Linked DNA regions of Peribacillus sp. FSL E2-0218. The protein of the gene in region 1 interacts with the protein of each later gene in a pairwise test. Links are inferred from orthologs where the notes say so. Each region holds a gene or a part of one and is shown on either strand. Other genes may lie near its edges.

Region 1 (6,403 bases):
CTGATTATCCTTTTGCGCCTTTATGACATCTGCAGGATTGGGTGTGTTTGGATAATGGCTCATCCTTGCCAGCATGCACCCCATTTTTCCATCAGGGATGATTTCATGTAATTTTTTTGTGGCCAGTGCACTTGCGACAAATTGATGGTGCAAACCTTGATATCTTGCCTGCATGGAGTTTGCTTCCTTATCTGATATGACGCCTCCGCCGGTAAAAGGGCTGATGGTGATCATATTGATTTCGTTAAATGAAATCCAATATTTCACCATATTTTTATAACGTGTAAAAACCGTTTCTGCATAATGTACAAAATGATTGATTACCTCACGACCGACCCAGCCATTATATTTATCCGTCAAGCCATAAGGTGTTTCATAATGTGATAATGTAACGATTGGCTCAATATTATATTTCTTTAATTCCGCAAATACGTTGTCATAAAATTGTAAGCCTGCTTCATTTGGCACTTCATCGTAGCCATTAGGGAAAATCCTTGCCCAATGAATGGAAAGCCGGAATGCCGTAAAGCCCATCTCAGCAAGTAAAGCGATATCTTCTTTATAGCGGTGATAGAAATCAATGCCCTCACGTTTAGGATAACGTGCCGTCGATTCACCACTTAGTGCTTTTCGAATTTGTTCAGAGGTGATTTCCATTGCGTTATCTTTCGTTCTTTGATCTTTAGGAATATACTCAACAAAGTCAGCCGCGGATAATCCTTTACCACCTTCATCAAATCCGCCTTCAATTTGGTTGGCGGCAGTTGCGCCTCCCCAATAAAAATTTTTCGGGAATTTTGCTTCGAATTGTGTCATAGTGAACTCTCCTTTTAGTTTGATTATTTTACAATAGTTAATATTGTATCTTCTAAAGTAACGGGTCTTGATTTTGTTGGTACAACATCTAAATACTCTGCCGTGTTAGTGATGATCACGGGTGTTGTAGCTTGATAGCCAGCCTCTTTAATACCTTTCATATCGAAGGTTACCAGTTTGTCTCCTTTATTAACGACTGAACCAGCTTCAACATGTGCGTCAAAGTGTTTGCCGCCCAATTGAACTGTATCAAGTCCGATATGGATCAATACTTCAATCCCATCATCACTGATTAAGCCAATTGCATGTTTTGTTGGGAATAGCGTCACTACCTTTCCATCGAATGGGGCTGAAACCATCCCCTCAGCTGGTTCGATTGCCACCCCCTTACCCATTGCCCCGCTTGAAAATACGGCATCATCCACGTTTTCCAAAGGTATCATCTCACCTTTTAATGGTGCAGATAATTCATAGGTTTTGTTCGAGCCAGCTTCTGATTGAGAGGCAGTGTCTTTTGGCGCTTTTCCAGCATTAACGTCACCAGTCTTTTTCTTTCCTTCTGTACCAAAAAGGAACGCTAGAACGGCTGCAGATAGGAATGCGGCGCCGATTCCACTAATATAGCCGATTGTAGGTGAATAGGCCGGGATGGTCAGAAGACTATTGAAAGCAAATCCAAATAACCTTACATTGAATGTTGCGACGATGGCGCCGCCAATCGAACCGGCTATCAATAATAATGGTATTAACTTTTTATATCTTAATACTATCCCGTAAAGAATCGGTTCCGTTATCCCTGCGAACAATCCAGATAACGTACCCGCAAATGAAAGGGAACGTAATTCTTTATTTTTCCTGGCGCGTAAAAAGATACCAAAGGCGATCCCCATCTGCGCAAATGTAGAGGCAGCTGTAATGGGTCCAATTATATCTCCGCCACGTGAGAAATTATCGATCATGATCGGTACGACGCCCCAATGCACACCTAGGATGACCAGTATTGGCCAAATGCAGGCAATGATGATACCGGTCAAGATTGCTGATTTAGCTACCAAGTAAGTAACGGCAGCCCCGATCGCTAAACTAATGTATTGTGCAAACGGTCCGAACACTAAGGCCGTTAATGGAACCATGACCAAAATACCCACCATTGGAACAAAGAACAATTGAATCGTATCCGGTGTGCGTTTTTTTACGAAGCGTTCTAAAGGAGCAAAAACAGCCATCGCAATTAACAAGGGAAAAACGGTTGATGAATAATCCGTCACGATCAGCGGAATATTCATGAAACTTACTTGCCCGTCGGCTTTTAGCATGGCCGTGAAATTGGGATCGAGTAAGCCTGCCCCGATGGCGCCGCCAACGAACGGGTTTGCTTTCAATTTCTTAGCGGCGGAAATGGCTACGAAGATTGGCAAGAAATAAAAGAGACCGCTTGATGCAGCATTCAATACGGAATAGGTTGTTCCATTTATATCAATTAGATTCAAAATATTAAGGATTGCAAGCAGCGCTTTGATCATGCCCGCTCCTGCCAGTGCGGGCACCAATGGAGAAAATGTCCCGGAAATATATTCAAAGATTTTTGAGATGATGCCCACTTTTTCATTGCTTTCATTTTCATTGGAAGGATCTTGATGATGAATAGGATGGTTATTCATGATCTCTGTATACACTTTCCCTACTTTATTGCCAATAACCACCTGGAATTGACCGCCTTTTTCGACAACGGTTAGAACATCAGGGATTGTGCTCAATGCTTCTTTGTCAGCTTTTTGGCGATCATTCAGCTTGAACCTTAATCGTGTGGCACAATGTACGAGGGAATTGATATTTTCTTCGCCGCCCACCAATTGGACGATTCGATTGCCTAACTGTTTATTATCCATGGTTCCCTCTCCTTTGATAAAATAAAAAACCTGAAAGAATACAAATAGATTAAGATCTACTTCGTATTCTTCCCAGGTTTTGCCTGCCGAGCAGTAACAATCCTATAGGAATGCATTATTTTTTTTCCCGATTCGAAACCCGCTGGATATGAATGATAAAATAGGCTAACTCATCGGTGGTCATTTCCATTTCATATTGCTTTTTCAAATAAGCCTGCACTTTCTTCGTACATTGGTCGGCTTGAGGGTATTGCAGCTTCACTTGCTGATATAAACCATCATTATTGTCGTCATTTAACTCACCGCGCAGAATCCTATATGCGAAATAACGGAGATGGGTGATGAACCGGCTGTAATTCATCGATTCTTCATTAAAATCAAAACCATAATGATATTTAACGATATTGGTCACATCATTGACGATATTCGTCATCGCCATTGTCTCTTCCATACCAGAGCCATCTTGCCGTGCATTGAAAAGATGCAAGGCAATGGATGCTGCTTCATCCTCAGGCATGCTTACTCCTGTTTCCGCTTTTATCATATTCAATGCTTTAAAGGCAGCACGGTACTCGGCTTTATAGAACTTTTGCACTTCCCACATAAGCGCATTCTTTATAGGAACCCCGTTCTTTGTTCTTGTGACAGCAAAGTGAATATGATCGGATAAAGTTAAATAAAGTGAGTCATTCAACTCTGTCTGCAGGTCCCCATTTGCCATCTCGATAATATCTTTTGAGAGCTCCATCATTTCATATGGAATTTCATCGAGCAAATCAGATAATTTGTCAGCGAAGGCTTTAGAAGGGGTAATAAAGGTTTTCTCGATATTTACTGGATCGATTTCATCGCCATTTTTTTTCTGGAAGGCGAGACCTCTCCCCATGACGACCATCTCAGTTTGATTTGAATCTTCTGTTAAAGCGACATTATTATTAAATATTTTTTTAATTTTCATAAATTATCACATATCCTTCAATAATTTTGAAATGAAAAAACCTGGATCAAAACAAATTACAGACAGATTTCCCTGCCATAACTTGAATTGATCCAGGTTTTGCCTGCCGAACAGTAACAATCCTCTGAGAATTTTATTATATATGATAGCGGTTACTTTGGCAATAGAAGGCTGCTAAATTGCCAATTCAGATATATGGAATGTTGCTGATCAAGGTGAGGTATAAATATGAAAATTAATAAGAATGTAGGAAGTAAACAAAAAGTTGCTAAGAGAAGAAGTGTTAGCAATTGGACATGCCGTTGAAACAATACATTTGCCGGATGTTACACCGTTCGAATGGGATACCGTATATGACTTCACCCCATATACCCCGAAAGAAGAGATAAATGAAACGGTCGTTTATAAATGGGAGAACATCAACGAAACTGTAAATGAATGCATGAATCAAATTGTATTTCTGAAAGATGGAAAAGTAGTCTCTTTTTATACGGCTTTCCTGAAAATAATGGATATGGGATATCTTTTGAGACTAAGAATATGCTTGATATTAAGGATGATTTGAATTTTTTAGTGGCAAGAAGTGACAGTATCATCTAGTTAAAAAACTAGGCTGTGTTATGAATACTACAGCCCAAAAAGGTGCATGACTACGTGAGTTTCGTGCTTATACTCGTGAAATTCGCGTTTTATTTACTAGTGAATCGGTGCTTTGCTCATGGAATTTAGATAAGGAATGTATAACGCGATATTGTTTTTTCTTTTTTTATTGTAGGCATAACGTATATGTGCGATTAATAAAAAAGCTAATTACAAAAGCTTATTCTTAAGGCGCTCCTGTAATAGCTTTTTTCATTTAATTCAGATAGCAATCAGCCAGTTTGAACAATCCCGGTCAGTTCCTGCAATGTAAACTTAAATTAGGATTTTGAGTTGCTTACTGAGACGTTGCATTTCCGAATTAATATAAGATTTGCTATAATCACATCCGACAATGGCAACGATATTGCCATCATCATCAATAATGGGTGCTAGGCTTGTTTTCCACTCACCGTACTTGTCTTCGTATATGGGGGTAACACCTGCTTTACCATTAAACGCTTGGTAAGCAATGTTCATCATTTCTGGCGGACCGATATATTCTTCCATCGGCTCAATTACAAAGCCTTTGTCTGCAACGAGGTGAATCAGACGTCCATCATCCGTCATGCTAAATATAAAAACCCATTCAATTACGCCTTCTTTTTCTTGGATCAAGGTAAGCTTTTGTTTCAATTTTTGAGAGTAGGAATTTGAGAGGTTGGTGTTTTGTTGTAGGCGAATAACCTCCTCAGCGGGAATGATTGCTGCAGTCACAACGGCAATGGAGCGGAGCCGTTTATTTATTTGCTCTTCTAAGATGGTCCGTTTATTTACTGGTGATAGTCGTGCCTCTTCGATTTTATCACGGATTTTTTTATATTTTCTACTCATAGTGGGCTGGCTAACTTCCAATACCTTCGCCGCTAATTTCAATGACTTGTATTGTTCCATTGCCATGTTAATCAGTTGTTCCTCCACAAGGTCTACTGCTTCTTGCAATGGCATTAGAAAATCGATAACAGGTGTTGAAGTCCGTTTGGGCTCTTTAATAGGAAGGACCTCTTTAATCATCGTAACATCCACTTCAGGTGTTCTGCTCGTAATTGTAAGCCTTTCCACGATATTTTCAAGTTCACGTACGTTACCTGGCCATTGATGGATACATAGCATGTCGATCGCATCCGGGGTGAAAGCTATCATTCGATTGTACAGTGTATTGTACTTTTGTAAGAAAAATTGAACCAGATAGGGGATCTCATCTACACGATCTCTAAGCGGCGGAAGGTGGATCGGCACGACATGAAGGCGATAATATAAGTCTTCTCTGAATTCCCCTTTCTTCACCATTTTTTCAAGTGATTTATTGGTCGCTGCAATCACTTGAATGTCAACAGGGTGGGAGGTGGAACTGCCAATTGGTGTGACAATGCGTTCTTGAAGAACCCGAAGCAGTTTGACCTGTACGTTAAGCGGTAATTCTCCCACTTCATCCAAGAATAAGATCCCCTTATGAGCAAGTGTGAATTTTCCCATGGCTCCGCCTTTTCTTGCACTGGTAAAAGCCCCTTCTACGTAGCCAAACAGTTCGCTTTCAATCAAGTTTTCCGGGATAGCGCCGCAATTGACTGGTATGAACGGTCCTTCGCTTCTTTTACCCATGTTATGTATGGCCCTGGCAGCCATTTCCTTTCCTACACCGGATTCGCCTAATAAAAGGACTGTTGCGCTAACATCACAAACCATTTGCATTTTATGAAGAACTTCAAGCATGGAATTACTTCGGATCACAAATGGAAAAGATGGTTTTTTCGATTCTGCGACTGGCCCGGATTGATTTCCTGAATTATCTGGATAAGAGTCGTTAATTTCTTTGTAGGCCCAAACCCATTCTCCTGATTCAATCGGGTATGCCGTCACCAGCATCTCAAGCCCTTGCCATGAGGATTGCATGAACGTTTTTTTTTCATGTTTGGCCATAACCTCTTCTGCCAGGCTCGTAGAAAATAGATCTTGTTCGACATCCTTGATAGAACCGCCTGCACTAGCAGATTTAATTGTATGGAATAAGGAATTTCTCGTTCCGTTCGATTTCAATATGATGCCTTTTTTATCTGTCACGATAAGCTGATCATAAATAGACAAGAGTGCAGAGGTGAAG
Region 2 (6,408 bases), 560 kb from region 1 along the record:
CAGATTGCCATCCTTATCGGGATTCTCGGGAGTGTCTCATTGACGGTTGTCCTTTTCATCATGCTGAGTTTTAGAGCCTTTTTTACCAAAAATGCGCAGCTTTGCATTTAATCATTGAAAAATTCTAATAAGTAATAGTTGCAGTTCCATCTATATTTTTGTACTATTTTTAGGTACTGAATAGTTTTGGTTTGTTTGTTGGGTATGATAATGCTATTCTGATAAGGAAAAGGGCATTTCTTTTTTCCTGATTGGATCGAGAGACCCCTTACATAACCTATTTTGTTAATTTATCTTAAAGGAGATTGATTCATATGGTAGAAAAAACATTTACAGTAACAGCAGAAACAGGAATTCACGCACGTCCAGCTACATTGCTTGTACAAGCTGCAGGAAAATTCGATTCAGATATTAACCTTGCATATAAAGAGAAAAAAGTGAACCTTAAATCCATCATGGGCGTAATGTCCCTAGGTATTGGCAAAGATGCAGAAATCACGATCTCTGCTGAAGGAAGCGATGAAAACGATGCTCTAAATACACTAGCTGATACATTGAACAGAGAAGGACTAGCAGAATAATGTCCACTTTGATTAGTGGAATAGCAGCTTCAAATGGGATAGCCATCGCTAAAGCCTATCGCCTTACAGAGCCGGATTTAACGATCGAAAAAAGAAACATAGAAGACGTTCAGGCGGAAATATCCCGTTTTAAGGAAGCTATTCAAAAGTCAACGGTTGAATTAGAGGTTATCAGGGATAAAGCCGAAAAAGATCTAGGGGCGGATAAAGCCGCTATTTTTGACGCGCACTTGCTCGTATTGGCAGATCCCGAGCTTATCAACCCGATTTCCGATAAAATACAATCCGATAAAGTCAATGCCGAGTTTTCTCTGAACGAGACAGCAAGCATGTTCATTACGATGTTCGAGCAAATGGATAATGAGTACATGAAGGAACGTGCGGCAGATATCCGCGACGTCACGAAGAGGGTACTGTCACATCTCTTAGGTGTCCATATCCCCAATCCGAGCTTGATTGCCGAAGAAGTGATCATCATTGCCGAAGATTTGACTCCTTCGGATACAGCTCAGCTGAATCCGGTTTACGTGAAAGGGTTTACGACCGATATTGGTGGACGTACATCCCATTCAGCCATCATGGCCCGTTCATTGGAGATTCCAGCTATCGTTGGCGCAAAAACAGTAACATCTTCCATTGAAAATGGAGATTTGGTCATCATAGACGGTTTAAAGGGTGAAGTTCATATCAATCCTACTCCGGAATTGGTGAAACGCTACGAAGAGGAACAAGTTGCCTATGCCAAGCAAAAGGCTGAGTGGGCCAAGCTGGTTCATGAACAAACGGCTACAAAAGATGGCCATCATGTTGAATTGGCTGCCAACATAGGGACGCCGAAAGACTTAGAAGGCGTACATCAAAACGGCGGTGAAGGAATAGGGTTATACCGTACCGAGTTCCTTTATATGGGCAGGAATGACTTCCCTAGTGAAGAAGAACAGTTCGAGGCATACAAAGCGGTACTGGAAGGAATGTCAGGAAAGCCTGTAGTCGTCCGCACGCTTGATATTGGCGGAGACAAGGAACTGCCTTACTTAGAGCTCCCTAAGGAAATGAATCCTTTCCTTGGATACCGTGCGATTCGCCTTTGCCTTAATGAACAAGAGATATTCCGGACCCAGCTCCGTGCCCTTCTAAGAGCAAGCGTTCACGGGGATTTGAAAATCATGTTCCCGATGATTGCCACATTGGCTGAATTCCGCGATGCGAAAGCCGTTATGGCTGAAGTCAGACAGGAATTGCTTGATGGCGGTATTCAAGTTGCTGAAAACATTGAAGTCGGCATCATGGTTGAGATTCCTTCAACAGCCGTTATGGCGGACGTTTTTGCTAAGGAAGTCGATTTCTTCAGCATCGGTACCAATGACTTGATCCAATATACGATGGCTGCCGATAGAATGAATGAGAGAGTATCTTATTTATATCAACCATATAACCCAGCGATTTTACGTCTGGTCAAAATGGTCATCGATGCAGCTCATAAAGAAGGAAAATGGGCAGGAATGTGCGGAGAGATGGCTGGAGATGAAGTGGCCATCCCGATCCTGATCGGTCTTGGACTTGATGAATTTTCGATGAGTGCGACTTCGATTCTAAAAGCACGTTCGTTGATCAGCCAACTTTCGCTTGAAGATATGCAAAAACTATCTCAAGACGTTTTAGAGCTGGATACGAATGATAACGTGAAAGAAGCGGTTATCAATGCTTTGAAGTGATAAACCAATAGTGAAAAAAGGTGCCCCCTTACCTGTTCAGGCTGGGGTACTGAACTGTCACTTTTTCTTTATCATTTTTAGGGAAATATGTTTATTGCAAAAAAATCGGGGTATATAAGAACCAAGCACAGTTGTTAGCTCTAAGCAGAGCAGCTGACATTCTCATTTCCCCCTTTGACGCCGGTTGGATTATCCAACCGGTCATTTTTTTGAATTCATACATATGGGGGAACATGAAAAAGTGCTTGAAAATGATTATTCAGATTTTTCACTTTTTGATTATGACGATATAATGGAATTATATTTATATGGAGAATGGAGGATATGATATGGACTTAAAATTGGAACAGAAAAATGCTTTGATTTTAGCGTCAAGTCAAGGGTTGGGAAAAGCGATAGCGGAAGAGCTGGTTAAAGAAGGAGCAAATGTCATGCTCGCCAGCCGGGATGAAAACAAGCTCGCTGCCGTCCAAAAGGAATTGTCGCTGCTTGGCACCGGAAAAGTAACGTATGTGGCTACCGACATAACGGATGGAGAAGCTATCAAACGGTTGGTAAACCAAACTGCACTTGAGTTTGGGGGCATCGATATCCTGATCAATAACGCTGGAGGACCTCCTGGGGGGAGCTTTACCGATTTCAATGATGAAGAGTGGCAGCAGTCTTTTGAACTTAATTTACTAAGCTTCATCAGGACGATCCGTGAAAGCCTGCCACACCTGAAAAAACAGGGCGGAAAGATCGTTAATATTGCATCTTCATCCATAAAGGAACCTATTCCTGGATTGATATTATCAAATACATTCAGGACTGCAATCGTTGGATTGTCCAAGACATTAGCATCCGAATTGGCGCCAGACGGGATCTTGATCAATACAGTCGGACCCGGCAGGATCGCGACGGATCGCATTCAGCACCTGGACAAAATGAATGCAGACAAACTAGGGTTAACACAGGAGAAGATTACAGAACAATCGATCGGTAAGATCCCTCTCGGCCGTTATGGGGAACCGGAGGAATTCGCGAAGTTCGTTACATTCCTTGTTTCGGGTGCCAATACATATTTAACGGGCCAATCTTATTTAGTTGACGGAGGAATGGTTAAATCCATTTAAAGTATCATGAAGCAAAATGATTTGGAGGAAATTGCAGTGACACAATCAAACGAAACAATCGGATTCATCGGTCTAGGAGTTATGGGAAAAAGCATGGTTCGAAATCTTCTTAAAGCCGGATATGAGGTTCATGTGTATACAAGGACTAAAGAAAAAGCGGATGAACTGCTCTCAGAAGGAGCCATATGGGCCGCTGCCCCTAAGGAAATCGCTCGGAAAGCCGATTTGATTATCTCCATGGTAGGTTATCCAAGTGACGTGGAGGAAATTTACTTTGGAAGTGATGGACTTATCGAAAATGGGAGAGAAGGTACCTATTTAATCGATATGACGACCTCCACCCCATCTTTGGCAATGAAAATCGCCGAGGAAGCCAAGAAAAAAGGCATGGCTGCATTAGATGCACCTGTATCCGGTGGCGATATTGGCGCACGCGATGCAAAGCTTACCATCATGGTTGGCGGGGAAAGCACCGCATTCGAAGCAGTCAAGACCATTTTTGGTAAAATGGGCAGCAATGTTGTCCATCAAGGTCCGGCTGGATCTGGCCAGCATACGAAAATGTGCAATCAAATTGCCATTGCTTCCAATATGATCGGAGTTACAGAAGCCATTTCTTATGCCAAGAAGGCGGGCTTGGACCCAGACCGCGTCCTGCAAAGCATTTCATCCGGATCTGCCGGAAGCTGGTCACTGTCCAATTTGGTGCCTCGTATGGTCCAAGGTGACTTTGAACCAGGCTTTTATATCAAGCATTTTATAAAAGATATGAAGATTGCCCTTGATGAAGCCGAAAGAATGGGAATGGACGCACCGGGATTAAGCTTGAGTAAATCCCTCTATGAAGATCTTGCGGAAGCTGGCGAGGAAAATAGCGGTACCCAGGCATTGTATAAACACTATAATTAAGTGCTAGCTTTTCTTTTTGATGAATAAGCTGATAGCGACAGCCTTTACAAAAAGGAGTGATCGTTATGGGCGAATTCGATGACATTCAGATGAAATTCCAGGAATTGGAGGATGGACGGTATATTGTCAGGATTGAAGGCTTTAAACGCGAAAAAACCATTCACCAAACAAAGCCCATTCGCTGGGACCTGAAATTAATGAATGAAAGTCCGCTAATCCTGCCGGTAAAGTTCAGTCATATTGAAACGAATGCCGGGTTCCAGATCCTGATGCGCGAATTGAAAAACTTAGGCTTTTCAAAGCCGCGGTCTGCGAAGGAATTTGAAGAAGTGATGGCTGATTTACTCGGATCGATCGTTGAAGTGAGCCTCACGACGACAAATAAGGAAGAAGGATACCGGGAAATTCGCTTTTTACGGAGATTATATTGATTACGATCTTGCATTCCCAGGAGCTTTTCAGGAGCTGGCATATAGATATAAAGTTGAGGCCTTCAATCATCCATTCGATTGAAGGCCTCTTTTTTGTTAACTTTCAATCTAAAAAAGTCTCTATGCGATCCAAAGCCTTTTCCAGCGTTTCCATGGAATAGGCATAAGATAATCTGAAGTATCCTTCGCCGAGCGGAGAGAATGCATCTCCCGGGACTACAGCAACCTTTTCCTGTTTGACTAGGCTCAGGCAAAAGTTCAGCGAAGAGGAATACCCTTCAGGAAGTTTAATGAAGAAGTAAAAGGCACCATTCGGCTTGACTATTTCCAGCTTCATCGATTGCAAGCGCCTGTATACATATTCCCTTCTCCTTGCATATTCTTCCTTCATCGGAATGGCATCATCCTTGCCTGCGGTCAAGGCCGCCAAGGCCGCCCTCTGCGATATGGAAGCGGCACAGGTCACATTGTATTGGTGGACCTTCAAGATGTGCTCAGAGATGGCCTTGGGGGCAAATAGAAGCCCAATCCTCCATCCGGTCATCGAATGGGACTTGGATAAGCCATTCAAGACGATGGTTTGTTCCTTCAGGAATGTGGCAATCGAAACATGCTCCTGATCAAATACGAGTTCGCTGTATATCTCATCGGCTAGAATGAAAATATCCTTCCCCCTGACAAGTTCCGCAATGTCCTGGAGTTCTCTGGCAGACAATGTCACCCCGGTTGGATTCGATGGATAAGGTAACACGATGCAACGAGTCTGGTCAGTTATGTATTTTTCGATGATATCCGCAGTCAGACGGAACCCATTTTGGGTTGTATCGGCATAAATCGGGGATGAACCGCACATTTTGATGATAGGTTCGTATCCTGGATATACCGGCCCTGGCAATATCACTTCATTTCCCGGGGTAAGGATCGTCCGGAATGTAATGTCGATCCCCTCACTGGCTCCTGATGTGACGATGACTTCATTCAACGGATCATAGGAAAGCTTGTATTTATCCATAACATATTCAGATGCTGCTTCTCGCAATTCAAGATAACCTGCATTGTGGGTATAAACCGTATGATCTTGATCGATGGCTTGTTTGGCCGCTTCTTTAATATGCATAGGAGTTGGAAAATCAGGCTGTCCAATCGTTAAAGAAATGGTCCCTTCGATTTCAGCGACCATATTGTAGAATTTGCGGATTCCTGATATTTGAACGTCTCTTACTAAAGGGTTAACTAAGTGTTCCATCTATGAATATCCTCCCTTTTCATACTTGATGAAATGATGTACTTCGTTTGACTGGTTCATCCTATTTTATCATTTAGTTTGGATGGGGGATAAATACTTTTTGCGATTCATGAATTAAAGGTATAATGAAAGATAAGAAAAAATTTGAGGGCTGATACATATGATTAGAACTTGCGCAATAACGTCCAACCAGGAAGTGACGTTCGATTTACCGCTATCTGATTTGAATGATTCGAATATAGAGTGGTTTTGGGTGGACTTTTCCAATCCTACAAATAAGGAAATCGAGCTATTATCCAACCATTTTCATTTTCATCCGCTGGCAATCGAAGACTGCCTCGATGACTTTAATCAACGTCCCAAGATGGATTTTTATGAGAACTATCAATTTCTTGTGCTTCATGCCCTGAG

The links.
Region 2: the proteins of MHI53_RS04635 (region 1) and ptsP interact in binary tests that used the Escherichia coli proteins (3 or more experiments, as listed by UniProt). The link is inferred for Peribacillus sp. FSL E2-0218 from one-to-one orthologs.

The regions. Positions count from the first base shown.
Region 1 is NZ_CP150304.1:957,736-964,138, forward strand. The notes cover bases 1,743-4,675. They hold MHI53_RS04635 (PRD domain-containing protein), read right to left. Parts: upstream 3,664-4,675; coding sequence 2,821-3,663; downstream 1,743-2,820. Other genes in these bases: MHI53_RS04630 (beta-glucoside-specific PTS transporter subunit IIABC), read right to left, coding at 1,743-2,705; MHI53_RS04640 (hypothetical protein), read left to right, coding at 3,929-4,228; MHI53_RS04645 (sigma 54-interacting transcriptional regulator), read right to left, coding at 4,579-4,675. Also shown: MHI53_RS04625 (glycoside hydrolase family 1 protein), read right to left, coding at 1-816; more of MHI53_RS04630, read right to left, coding at 840-1,742; more of MHI53_RS04645, read right to left, coding at 4,676-6,403. UniProt on the Escherichia coli protein: Mediates the positive regulation of the beta-glucoside (bgl) operon by functioning as a transcriptional antiterminator. This is an RNA-binding protein that recognizes a specific sequence located just upstream of two termination sites within the operon.
Region 2 is NZ_CP150304.1:1,517,700-1,524,107, forward strand. Bases 1-2,938 are described here. They hold ptsP (phosphoenolpyruvate--protein phosphotransferase), read left to right. Parts: upstream 1-580; coding sequence 581-2,296; downstream 2,297-2,938. Other genes in these bases: fetB (iron export ABC transporter permease subunit FetB), read left to right, coding at 1-111; MHI53_RS07285 (phosphocarrier protein HPr), read left to right, coding at 315-581; MHI53_RS07295 (SDR family oxidoreductase), read left to right, coding at 2,626-2,938. Also shown: more of MHI53_RS07295, read left to right, coding at 2,939-3,411; MHI53_RS07300 (NAD(P)-dependent oxidoreductase), read left to right, coding at 3,448-4,320; MHI53_RS07305 (hypothetical protein), read left to right, coding at 4,386-4,751; MHI53_RS07310 (aminotransferase A), read right to left, coding at 4,855-5,997; magnesium/cobalt transporter CorA, read left to right, coding at 6,158-6,408. UniProt on the Escherichia coli protein: General (non sugar-specific) component of the phosphoenolpyruvate-dependent sugar phosphotransferase system (sugar PTS).